Regions from separate parts of the Paenibacillus sp. HJGM_3 genome, predicted to be linked through region 1. Evidence: riboswitches for the same ligand, from Rfam matches in the RefSeq annotation. Region 1 holds a riboswitch; each other region holds the start of a gene.
What was found. Region 1 has a riboswitch for cyclic di-GMP ahead of ACI5FR_RS03850 (diguanylate cyclase domain-containing protein). Riboswitches for the same ligand answer to the same signal wherever they lie in the genome.

Region 2: another riboswitch for cyclic di-GMP. It lies ahead of ACI5FR_RS32755 (HD-GYP domain-containing protein); the one in region 1 lies ahead of ACI5FR_RS03850 (diguanylate cyclase domain-containing protein).
Region 3: another riboswitch for cyclic di-GMP. It lies ahead of ACI5FR_RS24015 (hypothetical protein); the one in region 1 lies ahead of ACI5FR_RS03850 (diguanylate cyclase domain-containing protein).
Region 4: another riboswitch for cyclic di-GMP. It lies ahead of ACI5FR_RS13445 (hypothetical protein); the one in region 1 lies ahead of ACI5FR_RS03850 (diguanylate cyclase domain-containing protein).

What each region holds. Positions count from the first base shown of each region.
Region 1 covers NZ_JBJGED010000002.1:341,837-349,710, reverse strand. The annotation lists gene ACI5FR_RS03865 (ABC transporter permease) at 1-644, shown strand, start outside; gene ACI5FR_RS03860 (carbohydrate ABC transporter permease) at 658-1,545, shown strand; gene ACI5FR_RS03855 (sialidase family protein) at 1,592-2,695, shown strand; cyclic di-GMP riboswitch class I at 2,891-2,978, shown strand; gene ACI5FR_RS03850 (diguanylate cyclase domain-containing protein) at 3,085-5,091, shown strand; gene hflX (GTPase HflX) at 5,197-6,531, shown strand; gene ACI5FR_RS03840 (methionine gamma-lyase family protein) at 6,541-7,785, shown strand; gene ACI5FR_RS03835 (MerR family transcriptional regulator) at 7,865-7,874, shown strand, end outside.
Region 2 covers NZ_JBJGED010000048.1:33,080-40,953, reverse strand. The annotation lists gene ACI5FR_RS32765 (spore germination protein) at 1-322, opposite strand, end outside; gene ACI5FR_RS32760 (MFS transporter) at 526-1,683, shown strand; gene ACI5FR_RS32755 (HD-GYP domain-containing protein) at 1,673-2,710, opposite strand; cyclic di-GMP riboswitch class I at 2,816-2,902, opposite strand; gene ACI5FR_RS32750 (extracellular solute-binding protein) at 3,001-4,452, opposite strand; gene ACI5FR_RS32745 (NHL repeat-containing protein) at 4,719-7,208, shown strand; gene ACI5FR_RS32740 (YeeE/YedE family protein) at 7,268-7,874, opposite strand, start outside.
Region 3 covers NZ_JBJGED010000024.1:109,512-117,385, reverse strand. The annotation lists gene ACI5FR_RS24050 (DUF4352 domain-containing protein) at 1-506, shown strand, start outside; gene ACI5FR_RS24045 (hypothetical protein) at 623-820, shown strand; gene ACI5FR_RS24040 (YolD-like family protein) at 1,076-1,375, shown strand; gene ACI5FR_RS24035 (helix-turn-helix transcriptional regulator) at 1,446-1,652, shown strand; gene ACI5FR_RS24030 (hypothetical protein) at 1,732-1,902, shown strand; gene ACI5FR_RS24025 (DUF7667 family protein) at 1,893-2,153, shown strand; cyclic di-GMP riboswitch class I at 2,269-2,358, shown strand; gene ACI5FR_RS24020 (helix-turn-helix transcriptional regulator) at 2,448-2,663, opposite strand; gene ACI5FR_RS24015 (hypothetical protein) at 2,745-3,032, shown strand; gene rsmD (16S rRNA (guanine(966)-N(2))-methyltransferase RsmD) at 3,309-3,902, shown strand; gene coaD (pantetheine-phosphate adenylyltransferase) at 3,889-4,398, shown strand; gene ACI5FR_RS24000 (nucleoside recognition domain-containing protein) at 4,391-5,695, opposite strand; gene ACI5FR_RS23995 (YlbL family protein) at 5,803-6,960, shown strand; gene ACI5FR_RS23990 (YceD family protein) at 7,059-7,568, shown strand; gene rpmF (50S ribosomal protein L32) at 7,592-7,765, shown strand.
Region 4 covers NZ_JBJGED010000010.1:133,661-141,534, forward strand. The annotation lists gene ACI5FR_RS13420 (aminotransferase class I/II-fold pyridoxal phosphate-dependent enzyme) at 1-841, opposite strand, end outside; gene ACI5FR_RS13425 (NUDIX hydrolase) at 1,107-1,583, shown strand; gene ACI5FR_RS13430 (pyridoxamine 5'-phosphate oxidase family protein) at 1,661-2,287, opposite strand; gene pdxR (MocR-like pyridoxine biosynthesis transcription factor PdxR) at 2,404-3,975, shown strand; gene asd (archaetidylserine decarboxylase) at 4,084-4,872, opposite strand; gene ACI5FR_RS13445 (hypothetical protein) at 5,019-5,249, opposite strand; cyclic di-GMP riboswitch class I at 5,319-5,440, opposite strand; gene ACI5FR_RS13450 (acetylxylan esterase) at 5,517-6,479, shown strand; TPP riboswitch at 6,518-6,624, shown strand; gene ACI5FR_RS13455 (ECF transporter S component) at 6,725-7,309, shown strand; gene ACI5FR_RS13460 (ABC transporter ATP-binding protein) at 7,306-7,874, shown strand, end outside.

The sequences.
Region 1 (7,874 bases):
TTCCGGCGCCGATCCTTCTAGCATTGCTGTTCAACGAACTCGCGAACGGCAGCTTCAAGCGCGTCGTCCAGACGATCTCCTATTTGCCCCACTTCATGTCCTGGGTTATTTTGTCCGGGATTATGATCGAGCTGCTGTCCCCATCGAGAGGGGCGCTTAATTACGTCATTACGCTGTTCGGAGGCGAGCCCATTCATTTCCTGGCCAACCCGGACACGTTCGTCGGAGTGCTCGTCGTCAGCCATTTGTGGCAAAGTGTCGGCTGGGGCAGCATCATCTATCTGGCGGCGATCGCCGGCATCAACCAGGACCAGTACGAATCCGCGACGATTGACGGAGCGAACCGCTTCCATCAAATCCGCTACATTACGCTGCCTTCCCTGGTTCCGGTCATGACCGTCCTGTTCATCCTGAACGTCGGGGGCGTCATGAATGCCGGCTTCGACCAAATTTTCAATCTTTACAATCCGGCCGTGTACAGTGTAGCGGATATTATCGACACATATGTATACCGCATCGGGCTCATTGATACGAAATACGGGTTCTCCACGGCTGTGGGCTTGTTCAAGAATGTGGTCGCGCTCGTGCTGGTCGTCGGGACGAACTACATCGTCAAACGCTTTAACGAATACGGAATTTGGTGAGGGGGACGGCCAAGTGAATACTTATAGGTCCAAGAGCTTGCTAAGCCGATCGTTCGATTGGTTCAACATCGGGCTGATGGTCGTGTTGTCCCTCCTGTTCCTCTATCCGTTCTGGAACCTGATTATGCTGTCCATGACCGCGCCGGCTTACGTCGACAAGCTGGGCCTCCGGCTGTGGGCGGACGGGATCAATCTGGCCTCATATAAGCAGCTGTTCAGCAGCGACATTATCTACATCGCCTATCGCAATACGATCCTCCGCACAGTCCTGGGGGCCGGACTTACGGTCATCGTCACGATGTGCGCGGCATACTCGCTCTCACGCCGAGATTTGCCGTTCCGTAATGCGATTACTTTGTTCATGCTGTTCACGATTGTTTTCAACGGCGGACTGATCCCCACCTACTTGAACATCCGCCACTTGGGGCTGCTGAATTCCATGTGGGCGCTCATCCTGCCTACGCTGGCCAATGCTTGGTATATCATTTTGGCCCGTAATTTTCTCATGGGCTTCCCGAAGGAGCTCGAGGACTCGGCGCTCATCGACGGCGCGAACCCGGTGCAGGTCGCTTTCCGCATCATCTTCCCGCTCTCGATGCCGATTATTGCCGTAATCGCCTTATGGTCGGGCGTCTCCCACTGGAATGCCTGGTTCGATGCGATGATCTATTTGCGGGAGAAAAGCGATTTCGTGCTGCAGCTGCTCGTGCAGAAAATTTTCCAGCAGGACCGGATCGACACGACGAGTACGGGCATATACATCCAGATCACGACCGAAGTGACGAATCAGTCGGTCAAGGCCGCGACGATCATTGCCGCGATTACGCCGATTATCGCCGTGTATCCGTTTCTTCAGAAGTATTTTGCCAAAGGGGTTATGATCGGGTCGCTGAAAGGATGAGATGGGTTTAAATCAGGTTGATTTAGAGGTTAAAGGAGGACTTGCAATGGCCGTCATTAAAACGATTAAACATGTAGAGATTTACAAGGATGAGCATTATAACACGTTTCCGACCATCATACGGTTGAACGACGGATCTTACCGGATCGGCTTCCGGCAAGCGCCCGATCGCCGCACGGCCTATGACGGAGCGATCACGCACGTAGACGCTTCCTCGAAGGCCGTCACGATCCGTTCGACGGACGGTCTGGACTGGGATACGGACGCGACCATTATATGGGATGACTTCTTCCATGGCGTTCAGGATCCCAGCCTCAATGTGCTGAGAGACGGGACGATATTCGTCACCTATTTCACCTGGAAGGTGTACGAACGTGACGATGCTCCCGCAGAGATGAAGCCGGGTACTTGGCACCGAGTCATGGATCGCTGGATCGGCCGTATGGCGGGCTGCTATTCGATCCGTTCCGCAGATGGGGGACAGACTTGGGATACGCCAGAGTTGGTGGAGCTCGGGGATGTTGTCATCCGTGGGAATTCCGTGGAGCTGGAGGATGGAGCGATTCTGGCTCCGTTCTATGAGCGGGAGGGCGATACATTCAACGTGACGGTAGGGCGAACGGAGGACCGCGGACAGAGTTGGGAGCGTCTCGCCGTACTCCCCGGGTATGAAGGGCAATACCATTATCACGAGCCGAACCTGTTTCAGACGGAATCAGGCAAGCTGATCCTGTTCATCCGCAGCGTGAAGCTGAACAAGGAGCCGGGAGAAGAAAGGACGGCATCGCCGCTCTTCACGTCCGAGTCGCACGACGGGGGGCGGACGTGGAGCGAGGTCAAGATGTGGCCGATCTACTCGCCAAGTCCGTTCAATGCGCTGCGCCTGGCGGATGGACGGGTGCTGCTGAACTATGGGTATCGGCTGGAGCCGTATGGCATCCGAGCGCTCTTGCTCGATCCGGAGTGTACGAACATTGGCACGGCTCCGGAATATGTCATCCGGGACGACGGCTACGGAACCGATATCGGGTACACGAGCGCGGCGCAACTGCCGGACGGACGTGTGCTGATCACTTATTATTACTATCTCGAGGACGGAACCCGGTATATTGCAGGGTCAATTTGCGAGCTGGAGCGAGATGAGTCATAAGACCTATTTTTGACATTGTTCAAGACTTAGGCGAATAGACAAGCTGATGATGGGATTTCGTAAGAAAACAGTTATGATAAGCGATCATCGATTTTTGTGTCAAATATCACAATTTGGAATATTCTGATAAATTGGCTCTTGGAATCGATTTGCATTCGTGGTATAGTAAAAAAGAACTAATTTTCAATCCCCCGTTTTCGATAATGGCAAACTTGTCGAAAGGCAAGGACGCAAAGCCACAGGTCTAAGGTTCTTCCCGAACTATGACAGCTGGGTTGCCGAAGAAAAAACAGGATCCCTATGTTTTTTTGATGCATACCCAGCTGTTCCGATTGTGCTATCGGAATGGCTTTTTCGTTTTCAGGTGTTTGTGATGAAAGGAAGATCCTATGCTAAAACCGATCATTCGCTTGAAATGGCGCTCTAACCTTCCGTACGAACGAATGGAAGTGCTCATGATCCCGCTCGCAGTTTTCACATCGGCCAGCGCGATCGCAGCCGGACTCGACCGTGGCTTCCAGCTCGCCGTTTCGATTGCCTTTTCGCTCAGTCTTGCACTGCTCGTCCGCAATCGCTCCTCCAGGCTAAAATCGAATATGTTCGCCGGATTGGCTTTTGGACTTCTCTTCGTCTTCCTCCCGCAAGTAGATTTCTACTGTTTTCGGTTCATCCTGTATCCTTTGCTGCTCCTGTTCGCTCTGATCGAGCCGAATCCGCGTATCTCATTTGCGGCGGGACTTTTATCGTCCTTCTTTTTGCTCCGGTATCAAGGCCATTTGGAGAGCGAAGTGCTATGGTCGAATATGTTCGCCGTCCAATTGAATGCACTCGTCTATTCCTTGCTTGCTCACATCATCCGAAGGTTATTGAAGGAGCGCAACGAATACCGGCACTTGTCCATGATCGACTCGCTGACGGGGCTTCACTCCCTGCAACAGACGCTGTTGTTCGGGCAAAAGCTCCTTGACGTCGGGCGGCGGGTGAGAGTCTTATTGATCGACCTTGATCATTTCAAGCAAATTAACGATACATACGGCCATATGGTCGGCAATCAAGTGATCGTCCATTTCGCGGGAGCGCTGAAGAAGATGACCGAAGGCTTGAACGGGGTGGTGGGCCGGTTGGGGGGCGATGAGTTCGTGCTCGTCGTAGAAGATCACGCTCGCACCGAGGAGCTGCTGGACAAGATCGAAGGGCGACTGAACCAAAGCCGCTATATTCCCGAGCGCGGGGGCGACCCGCTCCTGTTTACTTTCTCCATCGGCGAGGCCGTCTCGACCGGACACACGAAGGATATGGAGCAGCTGATGCACCTGGCCGATCTGCATATGTACGAACGCAAGCTGCGCAACCGGGCACCGCTTACGCTGAATCAGTCCGAGCAATTGTTCGAGCACCATCCCGACCCGATCTGCACGTTCGACAGCCAGGGCACCCTGCTCGATATGAATCCGGCTGCAGAGGAGCTTCTCGGTTACAAGGCCGAAGAGATCAAGGAGCTCACGTTCAATTCGATTATATGTCCGACTGAGCAAGCGAAAGCGTTGGAGCATTATATGACCTATACGGTCAAAGGCAGTCCGATCGATTATGATGTGACGGTAATGACCGGCAACGGCAAACAAGTGCCGGTTCACGTGATGAATATCCCGATCATCGTGAATCACAAGATTGCCGGCTTCTACGCGCTGGCCAAGGACCAGAGTGGTATCAAGCTCGAGGAGGAGCGGCAGCGCGAGGCCGACAAGCTCGACGCCATGTCCCGCACGGCGGTCAAATTCACTGAGGAGCTACAGGGCCCGTTGAATGCCTTGTCCGAGGTAGTCGAGCTGCTAATGGAGCAGGATGCAGAACGGACGCCGCTCTATGGGGTTATGCGCCGCGAGTTGGAGCATCTGGCTCTCCTCCTGGAGGGCGGGACCCTCCCTACGAAGCCGATGGGTCCTCTCGAGCTGCACTCGCCGGCGACGCTCGTCGCACAAGTTGTCCGCCTGCTCGAGCCCAAGGCGTTCATAGCCGACGTTCACTGGGAGATCCGGTCGGATACGGATATGCGGGACATCCTCTGCGATGCGTCCCGGATTAAGCTGACGCTTCTGCACTTGATGACGAACGCTCTGGAGGCGACCCCGCCCGGCGGATGCGTCTTCATCGATCTGGTGCAGGAGATGGACGCGGTCGTCATCCGCATTCGCGATCAGGGCGGTCCGCTGGATGATGAGGCGCTCCGGCAAATCGGGGATCGTTTCTACACGACCAAACCATATGGGCTGGGGGTCGGGTTGTGGGTGTCGTCGCGGATCGTGCGGGACCATCAAGGCTCGCTGTATGTGTGCCATAATCCGGGCGAGGGCACTACCGTGCAGATCAAGCTTCAAGCACGGCAAGCACTATGAAAAAGCTCCTTTGCGGAGCTTTTTTTAGATCCGTCCTTGCTGTGGTACAATAAGACGAGTTTATTGGAAAATGGACATCAATCTGGCAAGTCCGGAGGTAGATGCATGAAAGTGTCCTCGCATGAGGTGAATGTACGTCAAGAAGAGAAGGCGGTCCTCGTCAGTCTCGTGCTGAAGAGTGACCGGCTGACGGAAGCGATGATCCAATATTCGCTGGAGGAGCTCGTCCGTCTCGCGGAGACGGCGGGCGTCGAAGTGCTCGATACGATGGTGCAGGCGAAGGACGCGGCAGATTCCCGGTGGTTGATCGGCAAAGGCAAGGTGGAAGAGCTGAAGCTGCTCCTGGACGGTCATGGTGCCAACGTCGCCATCTTCAACCAGGAGTTGTCCGGGGCGCAGGTGCGCAATCTGGAGCAGGCGCTCGACGTCAAAATCATCGACCGGACACAGCTTATCCTCGATATATTCGCCCAGCGGTCGAAAACCCGTGAAGGCATCCTGCAGGTCGAGCTCGCCCAGCTCAGCTACTTGCTGCCCCGGCTGTCGGGGCAAGGGAAGAACTTGTCCCGTCTGGGAGGCGGCATCGGGACGCGAGGTCCCGGGGAGACGAAGCTCGAGACCGACCGCCGTCATATCCGCAACCGGATCAGCGAGCTCAGATCTCAGCTGCAGGAGGTGGTGCGGCATCGCAGCTTGCACCGCGAGCGGCGCAAAAAGACGGGCGTGTACCAGGTAGCGCTTGCCGGGTATACAAATGCCGGCAAATCCACGTTGCTGAATCGGCTGACCGAGGCGGACGTCTATGCGGAGAACCAACTGTTCGCCACACTCGATCCGACCTCGCGCAGCCTTCAGCTGCCGAACGGCCAAGAGATCGTCTTGACGGATACGGTCGGCTTTATTCAGCATTTGCCCCACGATTTGGTCGCGGCCTTCCGGGCTACGCTGGAGGAAGTGAACGAGGCGGATCTCATTCTCCATGTCGTGGACAGCTCTAGCGAGATGCGGGAGGAACAGATGCGCGTCGTGCATGAGGTGCTGCAGGAGCTAGGGGCGCAAGGGAAAGAGATGCTGACGGTGTTCAACAAAATCGATCTGCTGCCCCGGAATCAGGTGGAGTGGCTGACCGCGGAGGGCGATCTGCTGCGCATAAGCGCCTTGAATGAGGCTGACCTGAACCAACTCAAGCTCGCGATTCAGAATCAATTGATGGGCGACGTACACCGGTTCGTCCTGCCGGCCGACCGGGGGGATGCGATCGCGCTGCTGTATCGGGTCGGAGAGGTGCTCGAGCAGGAGGCGGAGGAGGACGGCCGTCTACAGTTCAGGGTCCACGTGAAACGGAATGAATATGAAAAGCATGCTTATAAATTGGCCCCGTTCATAACCGAATCCAGTCGGGATTCGCGGCCGGAGGCAGAGCCAGGGAGAGGCGAGTAGAAGATGCAAATGCCGGAAATGCTGATTGGGCGTATGGAGCAGGCGGAGGAGACGGCCGCGCCCATGATGAAGCAAATCGACCGGGTGGTCGACCGGAATCAGTGGAAAGTAATTAACGCGTTCCAAAAATACAAAGTGAGCGATTACCATTTCTCAGGCTCGACGGGTTACGGCTATAACGACCGCGGCCGGGAAGTCCTCGATCTCGTATACGCGGAAGCATTCGGAGCGGAGGCGGCGCTAGTGCGGCCGCATTTCGTCTCGGGCACGCATACGATCGGCACCGCGTTGTTCGGCGTATTGCGGCCGGGCGACCACATGCTGTACATCACCGGCCGGCCCTACGATACGCTGCATAAAGTGATCGGGCAGCCCGGGGACGGGACCGGCTCTCTGCAGGATTGGGGCATCCGGTATGAAGAGGCTGCGCTGCTCGACGACGGCCAGCCGGACTGGGACTCGATCCGGGGGAAGATCACGGCGGAGACGAGAGTGATTGGGATTCAGCGATCACGGGGATACGATTGGCGGCCCTCCTTCTCCGTGCAGCAAATCGCCAAAATGACGGCCTTCGTCAAATCGATTAAGCCGGACGTTGTCGTTTTCGTGGACAATTGCTACGGAGAATTCACCGAGGACCGGGAGCCGACCGAAGTCGGGGTCGATTTGATCGCCGGCTCGTTAATTAAGAATCCCGGAGGCGGCGTAGCCCCAACAGGCGGATATATCGCCGGGCGGAGGAAGCTCGTCGACCTCGCCGCCTACCGGCTGACCGCGCCGGGCATCGGCGGCGAGGTGGGGGCGACGCTCGGCACGATGCGCAGTTTGTTCCAGGGGCTGTTCCTCGCCCCGCACCTCGTCGGCCAGGCGCTCAAGGGTGCGGTGTTCGCCGCCGCTCTGTTCGAGCAGCTCGGCTTCGTCTCGCATCCGCGCTGGGACGAGCCGAGGACCGACCTGATCCAGGCGGTCCGGTTCACCAGTGAACGCCATCTGATCGCGTTCGTGCAAGGCATCCAGAAGGCGTCGGCGATCGACGCCCATGTCGTGCCCGAGCCGTGGGACATGCCCGGCTACGAGCATCCCGTCATCATGGCCGCCGGTACATTCATCCAGGGCGGGAGCCTCGAGCTGTCGGCGGACGCGCCGATTCGCGAGCCGTACATCGCCTATATGCAGGGCGGCCTCACCTATTCGCATGTGAAGCTCGGTGTCTTGACCGCGGTTCGCAATATGATGGATGCGGGTTTATTGTAACGAAACCTTACATGTCTTGACACGTCTGAGGGAGAATTGTACAATTCATGTAACCCCTTTAATTGTGGAGTGATGGCTCATGAGTGATG
Region 2 (7,874 bases), on a different contig from region 1:
AAATACGGTCCACAATGTCGGCCAGCGTGCCGGCTTCTACCATCCGAGAGATCGTGATTACCGACGCCAAGCGGTGTTCGGCTGCTTCCCAATCCGCCTGCGAGACGCGGAGGAGCGGAGTCAGTACATGCAGATCCAGGATCTCGAGATTCACCATGCCTTCAATATAGAACAGCACGGCATCCGTCGTCCCCCCGATGGTGAACGGACGAAACATAACATCCTTGCAATTGGCATAGATCGAACGGATCGCATCGTGATTCGTTTGCAGGGAGGAAGCGAGCGGCACCTGCGGGACGTTGGAGTTGGCGTGGGCGTTCATAAGTCAGGCTCCCTTGTAGTCATACCCTTGTAGTGATACATACAGGTTTGCCCATTTTTGAACGGCCATAAACTCGGTACACAGAGGCAGATGATGCGGAAGAGGCGGGGGAAAATAACAAGAACACCCTGCTTACGAGGGTGTCCAATTCGGATGGGCTATGGTATTATGGCGTCATATCCAGCGCGAGGAAGTGGGCAAGCATGAAGCGAAATTTCGTCACCATCTCGATCTATTATTGTCTCATCTTCATGAGCGCCGGCGCCTACGGTTCGTATATCGGGCTGTATTACACCGATGTCGGCTTCGATACGTCCCAGATCGGGACGCTCAGTACGCTGTCCGCCGTGATGGCGATCCTGGTCCAGCCGTATTGGGGCTTAATCGGGGACCGGGCCCAGTACAAGAACAACGTATTGGTCATCTGCACGCTTGTCACCGGGCTCAGCATCTGGCTCGTGCCGCTGTCGGGCGATCACTTCGGCATTCTCATCGGCGCCACATTGCTCATAACCGTGTTTCAATGCGCGATTTTCCCGATGAGCACGACGGTGACGCTTGAGATCGCGAGCAAGAACAACTTCAAATTTTCTAGCGTGCGTACGTTTGGCTCGGTCGGGTTCGCCTTGATGTCGTTTCTTTCCGGGTGGATCATTAAGTACGATCTGATCTATATCTTCGTTATGTACTCGTCCTTGATGCTGCTGACCCTCGCGCTTACCCCGTTCATACCGAAAGTCAAGGGCCATCAGCGGGACGGGAAGAAGCTGAATATGCGCGTGCTGTTTAAGAACAGGAAGCTCGTTCACATGTTCCTCTACGCCATGTTCATTCAAGCGACGATCAGCTTTTACTTTTCCTTCCAAGCGATCTATAGCATAGAGCAAGGCATCGGCACCGGGCTGATCGGACTCGGCCTGTTGATCGGCTCGGTCAGCCAGTTTCCGTTTATGATTTTTTTCGATAAGCTGTACAACACGTTCGGGATTACGAAAATATTGCTCGTGGCCGGCATCGTCCAAGCGGTACGCATGGTACTGTTCGCCTACGTCCTATCGCCCGGCACGATCTTGCTGTTGTGGGTGCTGCATGGCGGTACGGTGATTCTGATGACCCTGAGTTTGATGGAGTATGTAAACGATTCCGTGGTTCCGGAGCTTAGGGCGAGCGGACAAATGCTGAACGCCATCGTCATGCAGGGCATGGCCACGATCGTCGGCAGCTTGGCCGGCGGCATTCTTGCCTCGTTCGCGGGGCTCCGGACGACCTTCGTAATCTACTCCGGCGTGTGTGCGGCGGTCGTGATCTGGTTCTGGCTGTCCGTTCGTACATCGGCCGCGTTTCGCCAGGCTAGCCAATGATTTCCTTCATTCGCACGTCCGGCGACTTGGCCAGATCGAGGAACGTATCCCCCACCGAGATGAGCGGCCGGGTCGGATAGTTCGGATTCGTCAGCATGATCGTGCCTCGGCGTCCGTCCTCGAGCAGGACTTGACTGCCGACCTGCGCCGACATGAGCCGGTTCAGGAACGTCAAGCCGACGTGGGAATCGAGCCGTCCGAGCCGGATGTCCTCATAGAGGTTGTGGATCACCTGATAGAAGGGCAGGGCAGGCCGGTGCGGGCGATCGGACGTCATGGCGAGATACATATCGGCCAGGGCTACGATTTTGCTCAGCGGATCGATCTCATGGCCCTTCAATTGCCGAGGATACCCGCTGCCGTCGCACTTCTCGTGATGCTGTAGCGCGATCAGCGCAATGCGGCGGTCAAACCCCGATTCGATGAGCAGGTCGTAGCCAATGACGGTGTGCTGCTTGTAGATCTCGTGCTCGTGCGGCTGCAGCGCGGCCTTCTTCTGCACCAGCTCGCTCGGCAGCTTGACCGTGCCGATGTCGCAGAGGCTCGCTCCCGTCGTGAGCAGGTTCATCTCGTTCGCGTCCAGTCCGAGCCACCGCCCGATCGTGGCGGCGATCATCGCGACTCCGATGCTGTGATTGTAGCGGTAGTCGCCTTCCGCCTTCAGTTCCCCGAACAGCTTGTAGATGTTGCGCTGCTGGGTCGCCGCCATAATGGCGGGCAGCACATGCTCCTGCACGTCCTCGACCGGCACCTTGCCGTTCTTGTGGATGAAATCCTCGATTTCCTTCAGCTTCGTTTCCGTTCGTTTCACCCAGGCGCCGGAATCCGGTGCGGCCGTCTGCGCGGCTACTTCGTCGTGAAGCGCTTCCACATGTATTTCGAAAATAGAAATGTTGAATTGCTCCAGCTTCTTCGCATGCGCGGCGTTAAGCACCGTATCCACCGGGATCAGCATGACCCCGCGGGAATCCTGAATGTCATGCAGCAGCCGTTTGCCTACCAATTCCTCATACTCGGTACAAATCATGATTCACCGACTCCTCCTCGCAACCGTTAAAAATGCAAAAAAATCATCCCGCTACAAATCAGCTAAGGATGACGGCATACAAGGGCGTATGGTGCGTTCCCAGCCTTCGGCAGCCCAGCCACCGTCGGCGCGTACGCCATTAGGTCTGCAGCTTTGCGTCCTTGCCTTTCGGCAAGTTTGCCAGTATCGGGTCTACGAAGCATTATACGCGATTTCGGTCCGATGTACTAGGACTTCGTGAAAGAAATCCAGGACATATGACAGATTTTGTCGAAAAGACGACGCCGGAATCAACCCGGGACCGGAGACAGGATTCGCTCGCCGATGCGGTCCCAGACGGTGTGTGCCGATTCCAGCCGCGACCAGACATAGATCAGCTCTCGTGTAATCCGGTACAGCTGTCCATAGTCGACGCCGAGCTCCATCAGGGGAACGGCTTCCGCCATGAACCCGGCGAAGGCGTGGTAGTGAGCGGGATGGATCGCCGGATTGAACAAGCGGGTGTTCTCCGCCACGCTGCGATGAGCGGGGATCGAGCAGACTCCCAGCTTCAGCTGGCTCTGGGCTTCGGCGCTCGACAGCAGCCGGATCAGGCTGTGAGCGAGCTCCTTGTTCCCGCCGGAGGCAGGGACGGCGATGCCGGTGCCGACGAGCAGCGTCGAACCCGAGACGTTCCCGGGCATGAAGGGCAGCACGTCCCATCGGACGGACAAATGCTGCAGGTCGTTCATAAAATAGTAGCTCGACATCATCATGGCTACCCGGTTGTTCTCGAACAGGAAGTGATCGGCCTTCAGCCCGCCTTGCTCATCCGGCGTCAGCAGGTTGTTGTGGACGAGGTCGCAAAAAAACTGCAGCGCCTCCGCGCTGGCCCGCAGGTCGATCCGGCGGGTCCCGTCCTTGTCCCTGACGAAGCCTCCGTTCTGCAGGAGGAAGACGAGCCAGCGCCGGAACGAGATGGTGGAGGCGAGTCCGTATTGCCGCAGCAGCCCGTTCGCATCGGGGATTGTGTAGCGGCGGGCGGCTTCTGCGAGATCCGACCAGCCGTGCAGCTGAAGCTGCTCGGGGTCTGGGATGATTCCGGTGTTGCAGCAGTACACGATAGGCGAGAACGTGAGGGGCATCGCCCTGAGCTTCTCCTCCGACGTATACATGGACAGCAGCTGAGGGTACACTTCGCCGAGTGCAGGGAAGGCTGTTTCCGTCAACTCCTCGAGCTGCCGGGTATGTCCGCTGTGAGCGAGCTGATAGTAGTGATGATCCGACAGGACGATGAGGTCCGCGCCTTGATCGCCGCCGGACAAGGCTTCGATGATCCGTTCGGTGTATACCGCATTCGGCACGATGTCCAGCTTCACCTTCACGTTCGGGTGTAGCTCCTCGAAGAGAGCGATGACCCGCTTGTACACTTCCAGCTCATAGCACACCTCGTAGACCATTAGGGTTAGCGTTGCAACGGGTGCGGGAGTCCGTGGAGGCTGTATGCGGGAAGCTTCAAGCGGCTGGGGCCGCTCGCACACCCGATTGCCGATACACGGGATTTTCTCGATCAGTCCGTCGCGCTCCAGCTCGGCCAATACGCGCCGAACCGGATTTTTGCTGATGCCGTATAGTTCCGCGAGGCGCACCTCGGACACGAGGAATTCTCCCGGTCGAAGCGTCCCGTCCAGGATTTGCCTCCGGATATCTTGCCTGAAGTGCTCGTAGAGGTCGCCGAATGCCGTTCTTTTCCCAATCCCCATCTTGTGCCACTCCTTACCGAATAACGGCTGTGCTAACATCTTATCATGTTCCAATTGCTGGAGGAAGACCGCTGTGCTATGATTGGCATGAACTAGTCAGATACTAGTAACATACTAGTATTAGACATGTTCGAATTTGATGATGCAGCAATGGGGGTGGGGCGAGAACTTCGGCATCACGAGCGACATAGTCATCACGAATTGTTAAGCGCTTACATGAAAGTGATTGACGAGCAATCCCGATTATGAAGGAGGATGATTGAAGAATGAAACGATTGAATTGGATCGGTTTGCCTGTGTTTGGCCTTATCACTATCTTGTTGTTTGCCGTTCCGGCGTTTGCCGCAGACAAGCTGATTACGAATCATAGCTTCGAGAGCGGCACCTCAGGCTGGACGCAGACCTATGGCGCCGGGGATCCGGACGGCACGATATCCGCCTCGACCGAGCAGGCTGACGTCGGCAGCCAGAGCTTGAAAATCGTCGACAACGATTCGGCGGTTGGGTTCGGGATGGAGAGCGCGCGTCTGACCGCGGCGGCAGGGGAGACCTACATAGCATACGCGAACGTCTATGTCTCCAGCGGCAGCGCCGATCTGTACATTCGCTACTACAATAGCTCGAACACGTACCTCACCGGCGGATTCACCTCGGTCTCTTCCCCGACCGGACAATGGACGACCGTGCAGACGAAGCTCGTCGCTCCGGCGAACACCGCCAAGGTCGCTGTACTCTTGTATTCGAACAACGGGAACACCGGTACCGCGTATTGGGACGAAGTGATGCTGACGAAGGATTTCACGAATCTAGGGGTCCAAGTGTACGACGCCGGGCCGAACGGCACGACCTTCGGGATCGGACCGAACGCGCATAAGGCGTTCGCCGCCGTTACCGGCTCCGAAGGCTACTTGCCCAAGCTGGAAGTGATCGACACGAATACGGAATCGGTCCTCTCCACGGTTACGTTCCCGGGCGCGTCGACGAATCCGACCGGCGCCTGGGGAGCGGCGACCTCCACGGACGGCTCCGTTTACTTCGGCGCCTATTCGAACGGCCATCTCTACAAGCATACGCCGGGCACGACGACGATGACAGACTTGGGCCAAGCCTCCTCGGGCGAAACGGTCATCTACGACCTGACTGCCGGGGAGAGCGGCAAGGTGTACGGCGGCACCTACGACAGTGCCGCATTCTTCAAGTATACGCCGACCGGAGGCTTCGCCCAGATCGGAACGAAGCCGTTCCTCGCCGGAACGCAGTATGTGCGCGCGCTGGCGTTCGATGCGACCCATGACGTAGCTTATCTTGGCGTCGGCCCGAACGCCTCGGTCCTCCGGTTCGACATCGTGACGGGAGAGACGACCAACATCCTGCCCGCCGCTTACTCGAGCATTTCCTTGCCCGGATCGATCGACTACGCCGGGGACCGGGTCTTCGTCAACATAGGCGGGACGATGGTCGTGCTGAAGGTGACCGAGAATCCCGACGGGTCGTTCAACTCCGTGACCCAGGAGGCGGCATCGGTGTCCACCTCGAACGTTTCGCCGGAGCGCGGCGGCAAGGTGTATTGGGCGAGCCAAGGCGAGTTATACGAATACGACATCGCTTCGAAGACGGCCACAAATCTGCACAAGGCCGTGGACGGCCGCGTGAAGCGGTTCGGCTGGGTGACGCTGGCGGATCAGACGAACTTCCCCGGCGAGACGCTCGTAGGCATCGCCGCGAATAACAACCAGACGTATATTCTGAAATACAATCCGCAGAACGGGGCTCACCGGTACGTGCAGGTAAGCGGCGCGGCCAAAATCCCGGGCGCGCTCAACATGATCGCGACGGCCCCGGACGGCAGCATCTATACGAGCGCCTACTTGACCGGCGGCCTCGGCGTCTATAAGCCGATCCGCGGGGACGCCAACGACGGTACGGAGGAGACGATGTTCTCCCCGATCACCCAGATCGACAAGATGGCGGCTTATAACGGGAAAATGTACATCGGCGCTTACCCTGGCGGCAATCTGCATGAATATGATCCGACTCAGCCCTGGGTGGCGGGGCCGACGGGCAATCCGCGGCTGCTCGTGTCCACGGGAGTCAATGGGCAGGACCGGCCGAAGGCGATCGCCTTTGGAGGGGGCCAGGTGTTCATGGGCACGACGGCGAAGACCGGCGCCATGGACGGCGCTCTGACGGAGTATAACCTCGCGACGGGCGCTTCCAGCGTGCATGTCGGCATCGTGAACGACCAGAGCGTCATCGCTCTCGCCTACTACGGCAGCAAAGTCTACGGCGGCACGACTGTAAGAGGAGGCTATGCCACGACGCCGACGACGACGGGCGCGAAGTTGTTCGTGTTCGATCCGGTGACCGACACCGATACGGAATACAGCCTGCCGGTCTCGGGGATCAAGGCGGTGACCGAATTGATCGTGGTCGGAACGAAGCTGTGGGGCTTCGCCGACGGCTACTTGTTCGTGTTCAACCCCGCGAACAACACGTTCGAATACTTCCAGCAGAAATTCACGGACGTTACGTACGGCACGGCCGGCACGTACCGGGACGCGGATCTGGTGCTCGTGGACAAAGATCCGAACTACATCTACGGCACAATCAAGAATACGTATTTGTTCAAAATCAACATTTCGACGAAAGCGGTCACGAACATTTTGACGAGTGGGGCCGATATGCTCGCTCCGGACGGATACGGCAATCTGTATTACAAGCACAACGGCACGGAGTTGTGGCGGTACGCCTTCTAATTGTGCAGCAGAAGCTCAAATAAAAAAGAGCCGCTCGAATGAATCGAGCGGCTCTTCCGCTACATGTCCGCGTCGCGCTGGAACAGCAGGAGCGGCATCTTGAAAATATATGCGACGCCGATGAAGACGCCGACGGCCATGCCGAGCAGCACGAGTACGCTGCTCATCGACAGCCCGCCAACCCCGGTGATGATGTTGGCGATGTTGCAGCCCGGCGCGATCCGGGACGCGACGCCCATCAGCAGGCCGCCGCCGATAGCGTACGGCAGGCGGGACTTGCGCGGCCAGCGGAGCTTGAAGCTGCCGCTCAGCCAGGAGGAAGCGAAGGCGCCGACGACGAGGAAGATGACGAGCGTCTCCTCGGGGCCGAGCCCGATGCGCGGGAAGTCGGCGAACAGCGCGTTCAAGTACGTGTTGTTCGTGACGAGATCGTCCCCGAACACGAGGGCCAGCGCGGTTGCGCCGATGCGCGTCTCCGGGCCGGTGATGCCGACGTTCGACATGAAGATGAACTGGATGATCGCGACGATCCCGATCAGGAAGGCGACGAGACGAATGTCCCAGTGGCCCTGGCGCAGCGGGTTCCGCTCCCAGTCGGTAAGCGACTCGCGGACACCGTTCCAGAACGAGGCCCAGCCGAAGCGATAGATCGCGATGCCGACGATG
Region 3 (7,874 bases), on a different contig from region 1:
CCGCGACTGAAACCGTACTACTCGGCGAGACTCCATCCGCAAAAGGATCGTCACGACAGAACCCCGCAGTTAAGGGGGATACGATATTATTTGCTCAGAAGAACTTCATGGACGATATCGAAGGGACTGTGAAGCTACAAGAAGTTGTTCGCGGTGATCAGGCGTGGAAAACGATCCAAGCAGCGAATAAATTCAATTCCGCACCTAAAGAGGGTAATGAGTATATCCTCGCAAAAGTGGAGATTAAAATAACCAAAAATGCGAAGCAGGATGCAGCAGTCGACATTAACCCTACTCTATTCGAAGCTATTTCAGCAGACGGCAAAAAATACGATAATTTTATATCGGTGGTCGTCCCTGATCCCAGCATCGATACGGATCTTTATGTAGGAGCGATCCACTCAGGATGGATCGCATTTGAAGTGAGTAAGACTGATACCGCTCCTCTGATGGCTGTTACCCGGAATTACGATGGGACGGGCGGCGCCTGGTTTAAATTGCAATAATCGACTCCCCGCTAGCTTCGGCCGGCGGGGCTTTTTTTTTATTATCACTATTGAATGGGAATATATGTTCGCCTTATAATGGGAATATACGTTCCCATTTTTCGGAGGTGTTCGCAGTGGAAAAGTATGTAGGCCGTATTGTGGAGATCATATACCAGGACCGGGGAGGCAATCTCTCTCAGCGCCGGATCAGGGTGGAGAGCGTCAAGGATGACAAGGTCAAAGCATTCTGCTACACGGCCGGCGCGCCGCGTATCTTTACCACTACGAACATTCTCGCCGCGATGCCGGCAGCTCGGGGGGCTGCTGGATGATCCCCGATTCAGATCGGAAGCAGGCTCGAATCCTTTGGAACTTGACCCATGGGGCGTGGGCACCGCCCGACTTTTCGCGGCTCTGCCGGATGACCGGGAGAACAGAGGCGCAGATCCGGGAGAGCATGAAGCTTCTTCTTAGGGAGCAATGGATTGAAGTCCGCCCGGGACAACTCAGGGTATTACGAACAGAAGAGGGATGGCGATGAGATGGGCAAGAAACTTGAAAATAACGGATTATGGGAGTCGTCGCGAATGATGCTACCACAGCACAAGGAACAATCGCTCAGACAAGCGCAGGAGTGGAAAAAGCGGAAGCGACCCACGATAGACGCGCAGGAGCAGGAGCGCATCCTCCAGGAGATCGGCCAGGCGCTCCAGGGGAAGACAACGGTCACACTGACCTTGTTCGAAGAATACGAGGATCGAGTAATATCCGGCGTCCCGGTCAGCTACAGCCAGCACCGCAAAACGCTCAGGATGGAGATTGAGGGCGAGCCGGAATGGATCCACTTTGACGACATTATCAGCGCGGCCGGTCCAGACTACTACTGACAAAAGCTCCTATAATTCATCGGAGGAATCGACAAGCATTTGTGTCGAAGTCTCTGGTGAGGTGATTGGGATGATAAAGAACAGACTCAAGGAGTTACGCCACGATTATAGAATGAATCAGGTCGAGTTCGCAGAATTTTTGGGACTAGCCCAGCAACAGTATAACCGTTATGAAAATCAAAAATCACAGCCAGACCTTGAAAGGGCCTTATTGATAAGCGAAAAACTCAACAGGCCAGTAAACGAGATATTCTACATTGAAAATACAATTGTATAGGTTTATTTTACTACCGGACAGGCAACTTATTGAAATCGCTGCATACATTGTACTATCAACCGAAAAGGAGATGGTCAGTATGCAGAAACAAACCGTTTATCGCATTCGCTATACGATCGACGGCCGCGTCAAAGCGGTACACGCCACAGAGGAATCGGCACCCGACCCGGAGAAGGAAACCCTTGCCGCTTGGTACGTCATCGTGCTCGGGGCGTTGGCGATCATGGGGTGGTGTTCACTGTGGGCATAACCGACTCCCCGATCATCCAGCGGATCGCGCAGCTCCGTGCCGCTCAAAAGAGGGGCGGCCTCGATCCGGTCCAAACCAAGGAGATGGACCTTTGCCTCGACTGGATCGAAAACCAGTGTTGGACGCAAGCGCTGCTTTGCAATTTTTCTTTGATGGCATCGATGACGAACGACATGGATTGGCAGCACGAGATATGCCATGATATCGATTCAGGAACAAGAAAAAAGCCGGGCCACTTGGGCACCGACTAAGAACATGCGATATATACTATGTGAATTATCAGAAAATAATGCTAATTTGCTATTGATTAAATGGGCAGACAGTCCTATCATAATCTTACATCACGTGACATATCTTGCAAATTCATTCCGAAAATGGCAAAACCGATGAAAGTCGGCGACGCAAAGCTATAGGGGCTAAACGGGGGTCATGACCGCACGCCAGCCAGCTGCCGAAGATGAGGTGATTACAATGAGGAGTTTTGCTTAAGGCATACCTTAAGGCTCAATCCAAGGAGGAGCATTAAAATGCCCACTACCGTTTGCCTAGTCGGGTTCATATATCCACTCTGCGAGATCATCCATATAACAGTCGAAAAAATCAGCAGTCATTTTCATCTGCACCACCGTAAGTTTCTCTTTGTTATTACACACCTGAGAAATAAATGCTTCGGAAACTTTTAGATGGCGAGCAAGATCGACTTGTTTCTTCCCGGTCTTTTTGAACCATTCAGGCAAACGGCTCCTCATCCGAAGAGCCATTCTACACCTCTTATTTTGTTGTCATGAAGAAGTATACACCCAAAGGCTTTATTCGTTCAAGATGAGGAGGGCCCAAACCGAATGATGATGGAATGGCTTGAACCTAAAATTAAGGATCGGATCGATCATGCCGTCGATAACTGTTGCGATGATCACCGAGTTAAGGACCTATATAATGAATACATGAGAGTTCTGCATGAGAAATGTCCGGAGCTGGTTATTGATTTAGAGTACCTTTTCAATGCATCTTTTCGCCTTGGAGCAGACTTGGCCTATCGAAACGGATTTCGAGATGGAATTGAATTAGGAATGGATGTCTCGAGAAAATTTGCTCCCAATCTGCACCCAACAAACAACCGGACAAAATAAGCAATAAAAAGAACCCGCAGAGCATAAGGCTTTGCGGGATTAATTTTTTGGTACCTGCTTGCGCAGGTACCTCATGGGAGAGGAGAAACCGGACGAAGAGCTTATGGGGAAACGTAAGTCTTCTCCGCGGTTGTCTACGACACTTTCATGTCGATAGCTTCATTGTTACCCGATTGGAGACGTTTATACATGCGGGTTGCAAAATTTTGTGAACCGTTCGAAGAATATGGTACGATAGCTTCATGAATTTGGGACCAAGGGTGAGGGACAACTATCGTGAGAGTCATTTCGGGCACGGCAAAGGGCAGGGCGCTCAAGGCGGTCCCCGGCACGGGAACGCGGCCTACGACGGATAAAGTGAAGGAAGCGATCTTCAGCATGATCGGCCCGTACTTCGACGGAGGGCAGGCGCTCGATCTGTACGCGGGAACGGGCGGCCTGGGCATCGAAGCGCTGAGCCGGGGGATGGACCGCGCGGTATTCGTCGATGGGGACAAGCGGGCTCTGGACGTCGTGCAGCACAATTTGCAAGCCACCCGCCTGGAGGAACAGGCGGAGGTGTACCGCAACGACGCGCAGCGGGCATTGAAGGCGCTGGCGAAGCGGGATGTTCGGTTCCGCCTCGTCTTCCTCGACCCGCCCTACAAGCTGCGGACGATCGAGACGATCGTGCAGTCGCTTCAGTCGCTCGCCTTGCTGGAACCGAACGCAACGATCGTAGTCGAGCATGAGACGGATTATGCCGTCGAGGAGCGGATCGGGCGAGCGTCTTGTATCCGGCGGGTGCAGTACGGCGACACTATGGTATCGATCTATTCGGTAAATACAATCGAAGAAGACGAGGAGGAGATGACGGATGAGCAAGCCTAAGCATGAATATACGGTGGCGATCTGTCCGGGCAGCTTCGATCCGGTTACGTTCGGTCACTTGGATATTATTAGCCGCGCGGCGGACATCTTCGACAAAGTAATCGTCACCGTGGCGACGAACAGCTCCAAGCAGCCGCTGTTCACCGTAGATGAACGCAAGCAGCTGCTGGCCGACGTCACGAGCCGCTGGCCGAACGTGGTGATTGACAGCTTCAGCGGGTTGCTGATCAACTATGCAGCCGCACGAGGCGCGAATGTGATCGTCAAGGGCCTGCGGGCCGTATCCGATTTCGAATACGAATTGCAGATGGCGTCCGCCAACCATAAGCTGAACGAGAAGATCGAGACGTTCTTCATGATGACGAATCCGAAGTTTTCTTATCTCAGCTCGAGCATCGTGAAGGAGATTGCCCGCTACAACGGCCCGATCGCCGACCTGGTGCCGGATGCGGTGGCGGAGGCGCTGCTGCGCAAATTCAGCGCCCCCTCTACATAACTCGCCGGCGGCTGCGGCTTCCCCAAAAGCCTATGAACGCCGACAGTAGCCCCAGGGCCACGACCGTGATCAGGAGCACCTCCATGCGGGAGGTCACCGATTGCCAAGCCGCGATCATGTCCGTAGGCGAGAACCGCGACTCTGCCGCGGCTGCACCGCCCCCGTATGGCAAAAAGCTCGGCGCGACGCTCGGAATGAGGGAAGTGAGCGGCTTCCAGAGCGCGAACGTGAGCCCGAAGGCCAAGCCGCCGTGAAGCAGGCGCTGTACAAAGAAAGGCATGTAGCGCATGTCGGTATGGCGCACGAGCGCCTGCACTTGCAAATGCTGGGAGATGCCGCTCCAGCCGAGGGCGAAGCCGATGAGCGCCGCCTTCCACTCCAGCGAGGACGCGGCCAAGTTCAGCTGGCTGAAGGCGAACGTGCCGAGGTGCTGCTCCAGCAGGCCGGGCATCCAGTCCGGCGCCTCTGCGCTCGGATAGCCGAGCGCGTGCAGGACGGCGAACAGCACGCCGTTGACGTGGGGCGTGATGAGCGACAGCTGCAGGACGTGCAGCAGCACCGAGAACATGATGATGCACCCGCCGATGATCATAAGCGCCTGGATCGAGTTGGCGACGGCGTCGCCCAGCAGCTTCCCGAAGCCGCGGCCGTCCTTCAGCCTGGCATCGTGCATTTCGTGCACGAAGCGGACCCAGATCGATCGGGGGGGCCGCTTCGGCAAGGCGGCCTTGCCGAGCAGCCCGCGGCGCGGGGGCCGGCTGCCGGGGCTGCGGCGCAAGCCCATGAGGACGGCGGCGATGAGCGCCGCGATATAATGGACGACGGCGATCAGCACGCCGATCTCCGGCCGATGCAGGAAGCCGGCACCGATGACGCCCGTCATGAGGTACGGGCTGCTCAGGTGCGACAGCGCGAGCAGCCGCTCGCCCTGCTCGCGGGTGACGGCGCCGTCGAGCCGCAGCTGTCCGGTCGCCTGAGCGCCGGCCGGGCCGCCGGCGACGCTGCCTAGGGCGAGCGCCCAGCCGCTCGCCCCGGGCAAGCGGAATAAGAGCCGCATCAGCGGATCGAGCAGCACGCCGGCTCCGCTAAGGAAGCCGATGCCGCCGAGCAGCTCGGAGAGGATCAGAAACGGCAATAACGTCGGGAACACGAGGGTCCACCAAAGCGTTAATCCTTTCATGGACGATTGAAACGCCCGATCGGGAAACAATAAGATGCAGATCACGAATGAAGCGGTTAGAACCGCGAGCAGCACCGTATAGGGACGGCTTCGCGGATTCAACAGGCCGCGCGGCATAAGGCCATCTCCTCTATAAGAACAGGGTGGTACAAGTGTACGCGACGAGCCGGGCGTTTAGACCAAGCCTCCGGCCGTTCGCGGCATCGAAACAGGAGCGTGAGCACATGAGCGAAGACAGCCATGACGATCAAATCTACAGGTCACCGGTGCACGTACGGCGCAATCAGGGGCTTCGCCGATTCTTGCTATCTTTTGGCATCACGTTCGCGGTGCTGTACTTGGTCTATTTCGTCCAAGTTCCGTATTACATCTACCAGCCGGGAACGGCCGAGAGCATCAAACCGATGGTGCAGGTGACGAAGCCCGACCCGATCGAGAACGGGACGTTCATGCTAACGACCGTCAGCCTCATTCCGAAGGCGAACGTTCTCAGCTTCCTGCTCGCCCAATGGGACGAGAACGCGGAAGTCCAGCGCAAACGGGACGTGCTGAAGGGGCAGAGCGAGCAGCAGTACATGCAGCATCAGGAAATCGTCATGCTGGAGTCGCAGAGCAACGCGATTCAGGCCGCCTACAAAAAGGCGAACGTCCCGTATCAGTTGAAAAGCGTGGGCGCGTACGTAGCCGAGACGAGAAAAGGGTTGCCCGCCGCGGAAGTGCTGAAGCCCGGAGACATGATCATTCGCATAGACGGAAAGCCTATTGAAGGCATCAAGGAGCTTCAGGCGGCGCTCGCAGACAAGAAGGTGGGCGACACTGTGGAGGTCGGGATCAAACGCGATGCGGATGAGCTCAGCTACTCGATCGTCCTGGCTGACGTATCGGCCGCGACGCCAGGGGCGGCGCCCACGGCGAGTCCGGGCGGCGCAGGGCCGAAAGCCGGCATCGGCGTGACGACGGCCGACATGCGGGCCGTCGTGCCGGAGCAGGCGGACAAGAAGGTGCAAATTCAGGCCGGTGAGATCGGCGGGCCATCGGCCGGCTTGATGTTTGCGCTCGAGATCTACAACCAGTTGACGCCCGGAGATTTGTCCAAAGGGTATCGCATCGCGGGCACGGGCACGATCGATCCGACGGGCAATGTCTGCTCCATCGGCGGGATCCAGCACAAGATCGTAGCCGCCGATCGGGAAGGCGTGGACGTGTTCTTCGCGCCGATGGACCGCAAGGCCGGCGAATGCGGACTCGGAGTCGACGTGGCGAACGCGAGCGACGCCTTGCAAAAAGCGAAGAGCATCGATTCGCGGATGAAAGTCATTTCTGTCGGGACGATCGGCGACGCCTTGAACTATTTGGCGACGCTTCCTGTGAAACCCTCTTGACAACCCGCGTTGCGAATTGCTCGAAAAGACAAGCTAAAGGTTGACAAAACACGACCGTCCTCGATATAATAATTTTTGTTTGTTTGGAGTGAGCGTATATGATTCTTAATGTCCGTGATTTGCGAGCGAAGCACAATCGAGTGGAGATAACGGAGTCCGTCGAGTTGCCGTCTCTGGCGCAGGGCCGCAGGGATATCGTCCGGGTAGAGCCGCTGCGAGCGACGCTTCATGCCGCTGCCGCTTCGGAACTCGTGGAAGTGGCGGGAACGTTAACAGTGCCTGTCGAATTTGTCTGCTCACGCTGCTTGACGCAATACTGCCAATCGCTGACGCTGCCGTTCCGGGAGATGTTCGCGTTAGAGGCGGATCAAGTGGATGAGGACGATGAGCATATGCACCTCACGGTCGAAGACCGGGTGGATTTGATGCCTTACATCGAGGAAACGGCGCAATTGGGCCTTCCCTATGTGCCGCTTTGCGAGGAGGATTGCAAGGGGCTCGACCCGGAGACGGGCGACAACCTGAACATTCATCCGGCGAAGCCGGCCGCGGACCGGATCGATCCCCGTCTGGAAGTGCTCGCCCAATTGCTTAAGAAGAATGAGTAGATTCGTTGAAGGAGGTGGGAATAATGGCAGTTCCTTTTAGAAAAATTTCCAAAACCCGCCGCGATAAGCGTCGTACGCACTTCAAGCTCGTAGTGCCGGGCATGGTCAAATGCGACAACTGCGGTGAATACAAGCTGTCTCACCGGGTATGCAAAGTTTGCGGTACTTACAAGGGCAGAGAGATCGTTAAACAATAAGACCTTTCGCGAGAAGGCGCTTCGTCCTGGATGAGGCGCTTTTTTGTTTGTCTTTTGCCGAGGAATTTTATATACTTATTTAGGACCAGGTAACAAAAGCTGATTCTAC
Region 4 (7,874 bases), on a different contig from region 1:
AGCCCCAGACGTATTCTTCCTTCGTCGCGCCGTCCACCTTCACCGGCAAAATCCGCGGATGCAGATTCGCCAATTGGCCGAAGAGCGATTCCGTCACCGAGTCCTCGAAGAACAAGCTGAAGTACGCATCGTCCGTAACCGCTACGACGTTGATCCCGGCTTCGGCGCCGGCGAGCAGGGCGGCTACAATCTCCCGGCCCTCAGCCGCGGTCGGCGTATAGCCGGTCGGGTTGTTCGGGAAGTTCAGAATGACGATCGCCTTCGACTTGCCTGCCCGGTGCTGGGCGAGAATGGCTTCCTTCAGCCCTTCCGCGTTGAAGCGGTCATTGGCGTTGTACAGCGGGTAATTCACGATCACCGCGCCACGGCGGACTCCGAAAGTTAGCTCGTAATTCTCCCAATTTTTGTCGGGGAAAATGACCGGGTCGCCAATATCGGCGAACAAATCGGCCACGATGCTAAGGCCATGGGTCAAGGCGTTGGTGACGACCGGATTGCCGAAGCCTTTGCCTTCAACCGAAGGATTCTCCGCGATCATTTTGGCGCGCCAGGCTTTGCGCAGCTCCGGCTTGCCCGCCGGCGGGGCGTATTCGTAAAGATCCTTGGGCGCGTAGGCGCTGAGCGTCTCCTGGATCGCTCGCAGATGCATCGGCTGCCCTTGCTCCAGGGCGATCCCTATGGTGGCGTTGTACGCCTTGGCCTTGGTCTTCGCTTCGGCCGATTGGCTCAAGATGCCTTCCTTGGGAAAATAAATCGCCTTGCCAAGACCGGATAACATGTCAAAAACATGCTTGTTCTCCCGCCCAATCGTATCATTCAGCTGCTGTACCAGTGGGTTCATGAAATGCTGTCATCCTTCCGCATTAGTCGGTTCGCTTCACTGTCGTATATTATAGCATTTGTGAAGGGGAGCGTCACCTCCGGGAGCGTGTGCGTGCCCGCGCGAGTTGCCGCATAGAGGTATAGAAGGCGTGATTTTAACCGATACAAACAGTAGAAGCGCAATCAGGAATTTCTTTCCGGCCCGGGGTAATGTACAATAGAAGCAAAATCAAATTGTGACTTGGGGAGAAAACGTCCTTGTTGCCCGAAAGGAGCAGGCTAGAATGAATCCGAAATTGAGAGCGGCCGGCATCATGCTCCGGCAAGGCCATTCGGTCCATGACCGGCCCGGCGAGCGGGAAGTGCTCGTGCAATGCGACGAGGACGAATCGTTCTACAGGTTCGCCGGAGGCACCGTAGAATACGGGGAGACGGCGTCGGAAGCCATCATCCGGGAGTTCATGGAGGAATATGACCTGGAGGTCATCGTCGGACCGCTGCTGGTCGTGAACGAGCATTTTTTTCAGTACTACGGCAAGGAGCATCATCAGGTGACGCTCATCCATCGCTGCGAGCTGCGCGGGACGAACGACATCCCGGAGCCGCTGTGGCACAAGGAGCACTCCTCGGTGAAGCTCGTCTGGCGGTCGATGTCGCAGCTGAAGAAGCGTCCGGTGTACCCAGAGGGCATCTTCGCCGTGCTGGAACACGAGACGCCGCCGATCGCGCACTTGGTGACGGGGCGGGGCTACAAGTCCTGACATGTGCACACTTAAAGCATTAAGCAAAGCAGAGCAGGTAGCGGGAGGTCGACCGCTGGTCCTTGCTCTGCTTTTCGTTATAGCGGCGATTCCCGCTTATGTGCGGGGCAATAACGCGCCATCAGCTCGGCGGTTTCGCGGTCCAGGGGCCGGTCACGCTCGAGGAGGGATTCCCGGATGTGGGCATGCTTCGCCTCGGGCTGGTTCTGCCCGAATTTGAACTTGGCCGAGAGCTGCTCTGGCGTAATCCGGATGACGGCTACTCCGCGCACACGGGAGGCATAGGCGGGAACGACGGGATCGATCGGATCGTAACCGCCTTCCGGCTGCAGCTTCTCCATCAGGGCGGTCAGCGCCTCCGCCTTCTCCTGCATGTCCTGCACGACCGAAGCCGTCCCCCGGATCAGTACGGATTTGAAGAAAGCCGTTGCGGGACAAGCAAACACCGGGTCTGTGAAGTGGGAAGGAATGATGGCAAATTCTTTGGCTACGCTGAAGCTGACGCGCGCTCCTTCCCCGATCGCTTCCATTTTGTGCCCGATCCGGCTGCCGTGGATATACACATTGCCGTCCCGGTAGGCGAAATTAATCGGCACCAGGTACGGATACACCTCGTCCGGCAATCCCAGCACCCCGAAGCTCATCTCCTGCAGGAATACATCCACTTCTTCACGCGTGGTCATGTCGAATTCTTCTCTTCTCATACGGTCCACCCTCTCTCATATTTGGTCTTATCTTACAGACTCAATTGACAAATCAAAAGGTCCAATTATGATTGAAATTAGTGGACCACTTTAAACACAAGAAAGGAGGGGGGCCGGTGGACATTCATTTGCCGTTGACCGTGTATCTAGAAACCTATCGTTATAAGCAGACGGCCTTGTACTATGCGCTCCGGGACGCGATCACGAGCGGCCGGCTCCCTAACGGCACGAGGCTGCCCTCCAGCCGTGAGCTGGGGCGCCAGTATGTGCTGTCCCGTGGACTTGTGAACCAAGTCTACGATCGCCTGGCGGCGGAAGGCTATGTGGAGGCGGTGCTCGGCAGCGGGATGTTCGTCCTCTACCGTCACGAAGAGGCGCACGGGGCGGGCGGGGCGATGACGGACATCCCGCTGTCGGAGTGGGGGCGCCGCCTAAGCATGCTGAAACGGGAGAGTGTGACCGAATACTCAGAAGGTGCGGGAGCGGGAGCGGGACCGGAGGCCGGGAGTCCGGCCGGGACGAGAACGGGGAGTGTGGCTGCGAAACCTGCGGATTCGGTGAAGCCGGCCACCGAGGGATTGCGAGGGGGCGAGATTGTGTTCGACTTCGGCCACCCGGCGCCGGAGCCGTTCCCCGCGCCCGAATGGCGCCGTCTGCTATACGCGGAAGTCCGCGCCAAGACGGACGCGCCGGGCGCGTCCCCTCCTGCGCAGGGCTACTTGCCCCTGCGCGAAACGATCGCCCGGCATCTCCGCCGGGCGCGGGGCATTGATGTGACGGCGGACGCGATCGTCATCGTGAATGGCTCGATGCAAGCGCTCGCGCTGCTCGCGCAGCTGCTGCTGAACGCCGGCGACCCGGCGGTGGTCGAGAATCCCGGGTACTCCGGGATCGTCTCGGCCGTCCGCGCCGCCGGCGGCGTGCCCGTCCCTGGCCGGCTGGACGGCCAGGGGCTCGTGATCGAGCCGTGGGACGCCCGGCTCGTGTTCGTGACGCCCAGTCGGCAATTCCCGACGGGCACGGTCATGAGCCTGCCGAGGCGGCAGGCGCTGCTGCAGTGGGCCGCCGAACGCGGCGCGGTCATCGTCGAGGACGACTTCGACAGCGAGTTCCGGCACCGCGGGCGGCCGATCGAACCGCTGAAGGTGCTCGACCGCGCCGGGCGCGTCGTCTATGTCGGCACCTTCACGCGGACGATGCAGGCGCAGCTGCGCATCGGCTACGCCGTGCTGCCGGACCGGCTCGTCGAGCCGTTCATGCGCGCGCTGCGGCTGTACGAGCCCGTGCCCGCTTCGGTGCTCGAGCAGCGGGCGCTGGCGCAGTTCATGGCCGGCGGCGGCTACGAGCGCCATATGCGCCGCATGGGGCGCGTGTACAGCCGGCGGTTCGAGCAGTTCGGCCGACGGTTCGATGAGGGGCTCGGGCACCTGTTCGAGGTCGTGCCCTCGGACGCCGGCCTGCACCTTTTCGCCCGCTGGCGCGAAGACGAAGCCGGGTATGAGCGGTATCGGGCGCTCTGTGCGCAAGAGGGCGTGCAGTGGGGAGACGCCCGGGAAAACTACATCGGCGAGGCGCCGCCGGCGGGCTATTTCTATTTCGCGCATTTGTCGGAAGAGCAAATCGCCGAAGGGGTGGACCGGATGGAGCGCGCGGCCGTGAGATGGCTTGGTTCCGACAGCCTGTCGTAGTGAGTGTCCAGGTGCCGCAGCTGAATAAAAAAAGCTCCTCTCAGGGGAGGAGCTCCGATACCTTTTGAACTTGAGTCCAGGCAGGGCGTGGTTAACGAAGCTGCAGAGCTACTTCTCGTGCAACGTCCCGAGCCAATCGCCCATCTTGACCTTGGAGCCGACGCCCAAGTCGCCGCGGGGGGTCAGGATGCCGGTCTCCGTCAGCAGCACGACGGTGGAGCCGAACGCGAAGTAGGCGAGGTCGCCGCCGCGCTCCAGCTGCTCGGGCAGCGGCTCGACGTAGCGGATGCTGCTCACGTTCATCGCGCCGACCTTCACGACGGCGATTTCGCCCGTCTCATGCTCGATGTAAGTAATCAGCCGTTCGTTCCGGCTCAGGACGCGGCGCATCTGGGTCAGGCCGAACTCATTAACCGGATACACCTTGCCCGGCACATGCTCCTTCTCCAGCACGCGGCCTGCCGCCGGGGAATGAATCCGATGGTAATCCGTCGGGCTCAAATACAGCACGAAGTAGTAGCCATGCTTGTAATTCACCGTGCGCGGAGACCGGTTCAGCAGCTCCTCGATCGTGTAGTCCTGGCCCTTCACGTTCAACAGCTGGCCGGCTTCGATGCGACCCATGCCGGTGATCAGCGCGTCGACCGGGCTGACGAGCGCGTCGGCCGCCTCATGGATCGGCCGCAGGCCGGGTTTGAGTCGCCGAGTGAAAAATTCGTTCAGCGACCTATACTCGCTTACCGTCTTCTCCGCATCCTCCAGCCGAATGCCGTACAGCTTGGCGAAGCGGGGGATGAACAGCCGGCTGGCCGAGGACTGCGCGAACGCCCCGGTGATCCGCGAGATCCATTTGCGCGAGGAGAGCTCGGTCAACAATCGAAAAATGGCTTTATTCAAAGGGGTCACCTTTTCTTCAATGTCGGTTTTGGCTCAAGCCTTATCTTGACACAGAAGCGCCGCCAAATCAATAAGCAAGACCCCAAATAAAAGCGGCCCGAACCGGACCGCTGCATGCGAACGGAGATAACCCTCCGCGGGGAGCGTCAGTCTGACAGCTTCGCCTGCTGCAGCCGCTCCGTTTTCTTGAATTCTTTGCAAGTGATGCACGTAGCGGCGTTCACGCTGATCGGGGTGGAATTGCCCGAGAATTTGACGCATTGAATAGGGGTACGATCCTCAGGATCCGAGGAAATCTCGATACAGAAACGGCAGCCGCCAATGAGCTCCTGCGTGACCGTCAACATAAGTCGTTTCATCCGGTTCAAATCATCCATCGGTAGAGGCTCCCTTACGAACAGGCGTCACAAAAACAACAATCGCTACCGGGGGCAGCGACTGATCGATTGAGCAGCCCGGCTATCGTGGAGCAAGCGTCGGCCATACGACATATGTGTACGACTTCCTCTGCCCGGAAGACCCGTGGTTTTGCGTCCCCGCCTTTCGGTCGGGTTTGCCTTTTATCAATTTATTTACGAAACGATAGGTTTATAGTACCATATGAAAAGAGAATTTGTCACTAATTGACATAAGGAGTTGCTAAAATGCCATTAGTCGATTGGCCGTTATCGCAGCTGAAGGAATACAAGCCGACGCTCACGAAGGAAGCGGATTTTGACGTGTTCTGGGGACGAGCGCTGGCCCAGTCGAAGGCGATCCCGCTCAACGCTACGCTGACCCCGATCCCTTACCCGGTCGCTTCCGTGGACGTCTACGATCTCGTGTATGACGGGGCGGACGGGACGAAGGTGCACGGCTGGTACATGGTGCCGAAGGAAGCGCTTGCATCCCGTCCAATGCCTGTAGTTGTCCGGTATCACGGGTACGGCGGCAGCCGGAATCGCAATGAATTGCTGCAGTGGACGTCGATGGGCTACGCGACGGTCATGATCGACACACGCGGCCAATCCGGGCAGACGCCGGACAACGCCTCCTACAGCGCGGGCGGGATTGCCGGTCATATGACGAAGGGCATCCTCGACCCGGACGAGTACTACTACAAGCAAGTGTATCTGGACTGCGTGCGCGCAATCGATTTCGTTTGTTCCCGCGAGGAGATCGATCCGGCTCGCATCGCGGTGTGCGGCAACAGCCAAGGCGGCGGGCTGACCCTGGCGGTAGCCGGCCTCGACGATCGGCCGAAGGTAGCTATGCCGGTGTTCCCGTATTTGTGCGATTTCCGCCGTTCGGTCGCCCAGCATTCCGCCGGCCCGTACCGCGAAATCATCGACTGGTTCCGCCGATATGATCAGGAGCACAAGCGCGAGGACGAGGTGTACCGCACGCTCAGCTACTTCGACGGGATGAACATGGCGACCCGGATCAAGGCGAAGACGCTGATGGCGATCACGCTGATGGATTTGATCTGCCCGCCGTCCACCTGCTTTGCGGCGTTCAACCATTTGCTGACCGAGGAGAAGGAAGCGAAGATTTACCATGACTACGGCCACGAAGGGCTGCCTTTCCACGAGGAAGCGATGATGGAGTATTTGGCGAAGCACTTGTAATTATTAATTTGACAAAATGGAAAAGCGTGTTAAGATAAATGTGTCACTGGGGGAGCCTAATAAGGCTGAGACTGGATGCCCGCATCCTAGACCCTTTGAACCTGATCTGGTTTGTACCAGCGTAGGGAAGTGGAGCGCATATTCGGTTTTGGATCGAATCGTTCATCCACCCTCTCGCGAGGGTGGATTTTTTGCTTCCTACGGGCAATTGTGGGGCCAATACGATATTGGAGGAGAGGTTAACCATGTTCAAACCGTTGAAATTGACCGACATTCTTGTCACGGTCGTCATCGCGGTCGTCTTCGGCATCGTCTATAAGCTGTGGTCTCCGCTGTACTACGCGGTGAAGCCGTGGGGGCTGCAAGTGGACCAGCTCATTTACCCGATGTGGTTCATGGCGGCGACGGTTGCGTTTCTCATTATCCGCAAGCCGGGGGTCGCGCTGCTCGCCGAACTCGCGGCGGCGTCCGGCGAGTTCATCACAGGCTCCGAGTGGGGCGTCTCCGTCTTTATGGCGGGAGTGCTGCAAGGGTTGTTCGCCGAGCTGGTGTTCGCCCTGTTCCGGTACCGCCGGTATTCCGTCACAGCCGCTTCACTGGCGGGCGTCGCTTCGGCGGTCGGCTCCCTGCTCATGGACTTGTACTACAACTACATCGATGATCTGTCGGTCTGGAACGTCACACTGCTGCTCGTCTGCCGCATGATCGGGTCGGTCGTCATCTGCGGCGTCTTCGCCTACTACTTGGTCCGCGCGCTCGAAGCGACCGGGGTGACGAACCTCGTCCGTCCGCCGAGCCGGGCAGATTACGATCTGCTCAACCGGCCATGAGCGAGGCGGTAGCGGTAGAAGGGCTGCGTCTCGCTTACCCGGGTAGCGAGTCGCTCCTGTTCCGCGACGTGTCGCTGTCGGTACGAAGCGGGGAGAAGGTGCTGCTGCTCGGGCCGAGCGGCTGCGGCAAGTCCACGCTGCTCCAGGTGCTGTCCGGGCTTATCCCCCATTCGATCGAGATGCCGGTCAAGACCGTAAGCCAGCGTATCCCGGCTTCCTGGGGCTTCGTGTTCCAGGATCCGGATACGCAGTTCTGCATGCCGTACGTAGACGAAGAGCTGGCGTTCGTACTCGAAAATATGCAGGTGCCGCGCGAGCGGATGCAGGAGAAGATCGAGGCGCTGCTTGCGCAAGTGGGCTTGCGCCTCGATGCCGTTCATACGCCGATTCAGGCGCTGTCGCAAGGCATGAAGCAGCGGCTTGCCATCGCGTGCGTGCTGGCGCTCGACCCCGATGTCTGGTTCGTGGACGAACCGACGGCGCTGCTCGACGAGGCGGGCACGAAGACAGTGTGGGACACGCTGAAGACGGCGACCGCCGGCAAGACGCTTATCATCGTCGAGCA